Regions from separate parts of the Mycobacterium sp. NGS41 genome, predicted to be linked through region 2. Evidence: riboswitches for the same ligand, from Rfam matches in the RefSeq annotation. Region 2 holds a riboswitch; the other holds the start of a gene.
The links. Region 2 has a riboswitch for fluoride ahead of AC5Y21_RS20340 (respiratory chain complex I subunit 1 family protein). Riboswitches for the same ligand answer to the same signal wherever they lie in the genome.
Positions count from the first base shown of each region.

Region 1: it holds a riboswitch for fluoride, as region 2 does, so the genes downstream of both, AC5Y21_RS11000 (MFS transporter) here and AC5Y21_RS20340 (respiratory chain complex I subunit 1 family protein) in region 2, are expected to answer to the same signal.

Region 1 is NZ_JCALDF010000009.1:54,233-57,641, forward strand. It holds gene AC5Y21_RS10990 (thiolase family protein) at 1-467, shown strand, start outside; gene AC5Y21_RS10995 (ArgK/MeaB family GTPase) at 488-1,378, shown strand; fluoride riboswitch at 1,465-1,538, shown strand; gene AC5Y21_RS11000 (MFS transporter) at 1,654-2,913, shown strand; gene AC5Y21_RS11005 (FAD-dependent oxidoreductase) at 2,961-3,409, opposite strand, start outside.
Region 2 is NZ_JCALDF010000027.1:6,908-10,316, reverse strand. It holds gene AC5Y21_RS20345 (PPE family protein) at 1-985, shown strand, start outside; fluoride riboswitch at 1,130-1,204, shown strand; gene AC5Y21_RS20340 (respiratory chain complex I subunit 1 family protein) at 1,332-2,291, shown strand; gene AC5Y21_RS20335 (hydrogenase) at 2,291-2,971, shown strand; gene AC5Y21_RS20330 (proton-conducting transporter transmembrane domain-containing protein) at 2,975-3,409, shown strand, end outside.

The DNA.
Region 1 (3,409 bases), on a different contig from region 2:
TCGATGGCTTTTCTATTACCGCCGGCAACTCCTGCGGCGCCAACGACGCCGCCGCGGTGCTAACCATCGCCAGCGACGAGCTGGGACTGCCCGCACTGGCGCGCGTGGTTTCCTGGGCCTCGGTCGGTGTCGATCCCGCCTCGACGGGCTTGGCACCCGTCGACGCTATTCCGAAAGCGCTTAAGCGGGCCGGACTTTCAGTTTCCGACGTAGACCTGTTCGAGATCAACGAGGCATTCGCGGCAATGTGTGTGGCCACCGTCAAGCTGCTCGATCTGGACCCGGACAAAGTCAACGTCAGCGGCAGCGGCTGCTCGCTCGGACATCCGGTGGCGGCGACCGGCGCCAGGATGCTCGTCACCCTGGTGTACGAACTGCGTCGGCGCGGCGGCGGCATAGGGGTCGCCGCTATGTGCGCGGGCGGCGGGATGGGTTCCGCGACCGTCATCGAGGTCGCTGCGCCCTAAGGAGTCGAATAGGCCGCAAGATGGACATCGCCGATCTGATTGCCAGTGCGCGCAACGGTTCTCCGCGTGCCGCGGGTCGGTTGCTCAGTCTTGTCGAAGGCGACCGCCGCGACGAAGTACTGGCAAGCCTTGGTGGTCCCGAGGCGCGAGCGGCCCGCGACGTCGGTGTAATAGGCATAACCGGACCGCCGGGCGCCGGCAAGTCGACGACGATCGCGGCACTGGTCGGCGCGTACCGGGAGCGTGGCTGCCGAGTGGCTGTGCTGGCCGTGGATCCCTCGTCGCCGTTCAGCGGTGGTGCGCTGCTGGGCGATCGGATACGAATGGCCGCGCATATCAACGACTCCGACGTGCTGATCCGTTCGGTGGCAAGCCGCGGCCATATCGGCGGCCTGGCCGCCGCGGTTCCGGCGGCTATCCGCCTGCTGGGTGCGATCGGATACAACGTGATCCTGTTGGAGACCGTGGGCGTGGGCCAATCCGAGATCGAGATCGCCGCCGTCGCGGACCCGACCGTCGTCGTCCTCAATCCCGGGGCCGGCGACGCGGTCCAGGCCGCCAAAGCGGGTGTGCTGGAAGTCGCTGACATCGTGGCGGTCAATAAGGCCGACCGGGAGGGCGCCGAACAGACCGTGCGGGACCTGCGAGCTGAGACCAAAGCACCCATCCTCAGCCTCATTGCCGCACGGGGAGAAGGTGTTTCGGACCTCGTGACCGCGATCGACGATCATCACCGCGCCGACAGCCGCGCCCGACGGCTAGCTCGGGCCCGGGCCCAAATCCTGTCGCTGGCGCAAACCCGGCTGCGGAGCAGCCCGGATCTCGACGGGCTCGCTGAGTCGGTGGTCGACGGCCACGACGATCCCTATACCGCAGCGGAACGCTTGGTTTCCAAGGGTGAGCAGACGTAAAAGCCCCCGATTTCGTGCCGAAACGGGTGCTTTTGCGTCTGCTCGCCGATGCTATTGCTTGACCAATAGGAATGCGCGTTGGTTAACTTGGCAGCGGCGAAGGAGCCCGCCAGGAAGATCGTCTCCTAACCGTCACATGGCTGATGGCTCCTGCGAAAAGAAGGAGTCGCAGGTGGCTATGTTCCCTCCGTTCGCAAGTCGAATTGTGTTGTGCGGTAGCGGTGCTCGTGGCGAGGCTGCGTGCCACCAGAACCAGATCGCAAGCAGGGCTCCCCATGAGTGACCAGCCCGATACCGTCGACAACGAGGGAAAGGCGTTGCCCAACAACGCCTCCCGCCAGCGCGGTCGCCGGTTATCGCCCGCGCTGAAGTTCGTCTTGATGGTCGGCGTGATGAGCTTCTTCGCCGACTTCACGTATGAAGCGTCCCGCAGCATCGTCGGACAGTTCCTCGGTCTGCTTGGTGCCGGAGCGCTGGCGATCGCGGTGATCACCGGATTCGGCGAACTGCTCGGCTACGGGTTGCGCCTGGTCTCGGGACGCGCTGCAGACCGCACCGGACTGTACTGGCCGATCACTATCGGCGGCTACGTCTTGCAGATGTCGGTGGTGCCGCTGATGGCATTGGCCGGCAGCTGGCAGATCGCGGCCGTCCTGGTGATCGCGGAACGAATCGGGAAGGCAATCCGCAACCCGCCTCGTGACGCCATGCTCTCCCATGCCGCAAAACGGATGGGCTATGGCTGGGGCTTCGGTGTACATGAAGCGCTCGACCAATTCGGCGCTCTGGTCGGTCCATTACTCGTCGCGTTTGTCGTCGCCAGCACTCATGGCAACTATCGGCTCGCGTTCGGCGCGCTTGCCGTTCCGGCTGTGATTATGCTCTCGCTGCTGGGGGTGGCGCGGCTACTTTATCCACGCCCGCAGGATCTTGACCCGGCCACCGCACCGATGCGCACGCAGCAGCTGCCGCGAGTGTTTTGGATCTACCTCGTCGCCGCGGGGTTGGTGGCCGCCGGCTTCGCCGACTTTCCGATCATGGCCTACCACTTCCAGCAAACCGGCACCATTTCTGCGACGTATATACCGGTCTTCTACGCCTCCGCAATGGCGGTGTCGGGTGCCGGCTCCCTGGTGTTCGGACGTCTTTTCGACCGGGTCGGTATCGGTCTGTTGGTACCGCTGACGGTGGCCGCTGCCGCGTACGCGCCGCTGGTCTTCCTCGGCGGCTTCTGGCCCGCCCTGATCGGCAGCTGCCTGTGGGGCTTGGGGATGGGCGTTCATGAATCGATCATCCCGGCCGCAGTGGCCCCGATGGTATCGCCGGCTCGGCGCGCCTCCGCCTACGGCATCTTCACCGGCATCTACGGCCTCGCCTGGTTCGCCGGCAGCGCTGTCATTGGCGCGCTGTTCGGCCTAACCGTCGGCAGCGTCGTCGTATTTGCGGTTGTCACGGAACTCGCCGCGGTACCGCTGATCCTGTTGGTTATGCGGCACACCGCGGCCGCACCCGTTTCCCAGGGTGAGCAGACGTAAAAGCCCCCGACACGCCGTGCGTGCGGGGGCTTTTACGTCTGCTCGCGCTACTCGACGGACTTCCCGGTGGCGGCCGCATATCCTGCGCGGTAACCGAAAACCATTGCCGGGCCGATGGTCCCACCGGCGCCGCCATACGCTCGTCCGGTCACGCCGGCCATCGCGTTGCCCGCAGCGAACAGACCCGCGATCGGCTCGCCGGTGACGTGAAGCACGCGACCGTCATGGTCCGTCCGCGGCCCGCCCTTGGTTCCCATCGCACCGACGCATACCGGAACCGCGTAGTAGGGGCCGGTGTCGATCGGGCCGAGTGTCTTCCCGGCCAGTGTGGTGGCCTGGTCGTCACCCCAGTAACCGTCGTAAGCGCTTGAGCCACGCCCGAAGTCGGGATCGGATCCGGCTGCGACGTGGCGATTCCACTCTTCGATGGTGCGAGCGAGGCCGTCGGCATTGATGCCGGTCTTGGCGCCCAGCTCGGCAAGGTCCGCAGACTCGC
Region 2 (3,409 bases):
GCAGAACACTCCGGCGATCGCGGCCACGGAAGCCCATTACGCCGAGATGTGGGCCCAGGACGCCGCCGCGATGTACGGTTACGCCGGCTCGTCGGCGGCAGCAGCAACCTTGACACCGTTCACACCACCCCCGCCGACCACCAACCCGGCGGGAGTGGCCGGCCAAGCCGCCGCGGTACCGCAGGCGATCATGTCGAGCGGCCCGAAAGTGATGTCGGCGCTCCCCCAGGCCCTGCAGGGGCTCGCGGCGGCACCGGCGGCAGCCGATCCGCCGGACCCGCTCTCCACCCTGGGGACCATCCTGACGGCGATCGCCATACCTGTGGCCGCCGCCGATACAGTAGCGGCCGCTACCGCGGCGCCGGCGTCGATTTTTAGCGGGTCGGCGTCGTCGGTCTCGGCAACGACGACGATGAGAGCTCTTCGGATCAATGCCGACCGTGACTTCGCTAAAGGTGAGGGGCCGTTCACCGGAGATGGGCCGGGCGCCGCCATGTTGCCACAATGGATTGCCGGCGGCGCAGGTGGCGTAGGTGAACCGTCGACAGCGGCGCAGCCTGTGGCTGCCAGCATGGGACAGGGCATCTCGATCCGCGGGTTGTCGGTGCCGCCGGGCTGGGCGTCTGCGGCTCCGGCATTCCGCCCTGCCGCCTATGCATTGCCGATCACCAGCGCCGAAGCCGTTCCCGAAATTGCGGCAGTTACTTCCAGCGGCCTGTTCAGTGAGATGGCACTAGCGGGTGTGGCGGGAGGTGCGGTCGGTAGCACTACGTCCATGGGGCTTGGAGGTGAGCGGATGAGGATGACGGGTCGCGAAATGCCGAAGCCAGCGCAGCAGCCACCCGACGGCCCAGTTACCGAAATAGCTGCCGAGCTAAACGAACTCGCCGCACGGGCGCAATCGCTCCTTGCCAAGCTGCACGACTCTGGACTCATGACCACGGAGGAGGTCACAGAACAGAAAAGACGCTTTATCCCTAACTGAGACGAAGGGCATGGCCGGCTGACTGCTCCGCGGCGCATCGCGCCCGCGGAACTACCGGCATGTCAACATCCTGAAGGTCGGATATCACCGCTTCGTCGTCGCCAACTAAGTTGACGCTTGACCAACCCGAATCCCTGTTGTTTAACTGACAAAGGCGATGGAGTCCGCCAGGAAATTTGATTTCCGAACCGCCCCAAGGCTGATGGCACCTGTGCACCGAAGGAGTCGCAGGTGGATTACGCCTATTGCCGCCCTAACGGCGGTGGGTGCGGCGGCCCACGATGAGCCCACACCTCGTGTCACGCGTCGAATCGCATTGCGCGACAGCGGTTATCAAGGGTGACCCGTGAATGGTCTCCCGCTGCCGGTGATCCAGGCGTTGCAGGTTCTGACTGTCGCAGCAGGCGCGCCTGGTGTCAGCGGATTCATCGCGCGGTTTGAGGCGCGTCTGCAGGGCCGGCGGGGCCCTCGTGTCCTGCAGCCCTACTTCGATCTGGCGAAGCTGTTCGGCAAAGAAACATTGGTGCCTCAAGGGGCGGGACCATTGTTCCGCATAGCGCCATTGGCCTCGTTGGCGTGCTATCTGACCGTGCCGATGCTGATCCCGGTACTTACCAGCTACGCCCTACCGCTGGGCTACATGGGTGATATCCTCGGCGGCGGTTTGATTTTGGCGTTCGCCAGCTTCCTGGTCGCGGCGGCCGCCGCCGAGACCGGCGATGCATACGCGCAATTGGCCTCCAGCCGCACCAAGACGTTCGCGGCGATCACTGAACCGGTCATGCTCCTGGTGGTTTTCACGGTCGCGATGATCACCACCACCGACCTGCCGTATGTGCTGGGCGCGACCGTGCGAAGCGGACCCGCGCAGATTGTGCGGCCAGCGCACCTGCTGGCTTCGGCGGCATTGTTCATGGTGATCCTGTTCGAAACCGGCCGTATTCCTGTCGAGACCCATACCGGCACCACGGAGTTCGGGATGATCGAGACGGGGCGATCGTTCGAGCATTCCGGCCCCGATCTGGCCCTGCTGCAGTGGGGATCGGCGGCCAAACAACTTGTGCTGTATGTAATCTTGCTCAACGTCTTCGTTGCTCCGTGGGGTATGGCCTCAAGCACGTCGGCAATGGCCGTGGCGCTGGCCATTCCCGCGATCTTGGGCAAGGCACTGTTACTTGGCTGCGCCATCGCGGTCCTCGACAACACCTACGCCAAGCTCCGGCTTTTCAAGATCACCGAATTCGTCTCCGCTGCACTGCTTTTAGCAGTACTGGCGGTATTTACCCTCTATCTGGGAGGTGGATGATGGCAGTGGCTGCCACCTATTCCGCTCCAAGCGTATTCGACGGCATCGCCAACACGGTGGCGCTCATAGTGTTGCTATTGGAATTCGGTATGCTGCGCGCTGCGCTGCTGCGCGCACAAGTGCGTCTGTACGCCGGTCAATCACTGGCCGTCAGTGTGCTGGCGGCGGTGGTGGCATTTGGGCGCCATGTTCCGGAACTCTACGCGCTGGCGGCGTTATCGCTAATGCTCAAAGTCGTTGTGGTGCCACTGCTGATCGTCAGCTTGCTGCGCGAGGCCAACCAGGAGATCGCGGGCAGCGGTGCGCTCGGTGTGGCGCAGGAGGTATTGATTTCAATCGGAGTCGGCGCATTCGGTTTCTTCACCGTCGGTGTTCTCGGCATTCACTCCGACGTGCTACCGACCGCGGCGCTGAGCTTATCCGTGGCAGTAGTGCTGGTGGCGTTCATCTTGATGATCGTGCGCCGCGACGTGGTCAGCCAGGCCATCGGATTCTTCTCCCTGGAAAACGGTGTCTCGGTAGCCAGCCTGGTCGTGGCGGCGGGAATGCCGTTGATTTTGGAAGTGGCGTTCCTGTTCGACTTACTCGTCGCGGTGGTGGTATTCGGGGTGCTGATGCGCACTCATCACCGCCGCAGCCAATCCTTGTCGACCGCGAACCTTGACCGGCTCCGAGGCTAGGCAATGTCGGTGGTCCTGGTGCTGCTGATCGCGCTGCCGTTGGTGGCGACCACCGTGTGCGCTGTGGTGCCGCACCGGATTGCCGCGGCGTTGACCGTGCTGACCGGGGTTAGCACGCTTGCGTTGGCGGTCGCATCGGTGCCAGGTGCCCTCGGCCATACCCAGACCGCGCTGCGCTACTTACGCGCCGACGCTCTATCGGTGGTGTTCGTGCTTGGTACCTGCTTCCTGTACGCCGCGACGGCGATCTACGCGATCGGCTATCTGGAGGCCGAGGCGCGCGCGGTACGCGACGAATCGGTCGAGAAGCGGATCGCATTCGCCCGCCACAGCCGGCGGTTCTATCTGGGGCTCAATGCTTTTGCGTGGTCGATGATCTGCGCACCACTGGTCAACGGGCTTGCCCTGCTCTGGATCGCCGTGGAGATCACCACCGTG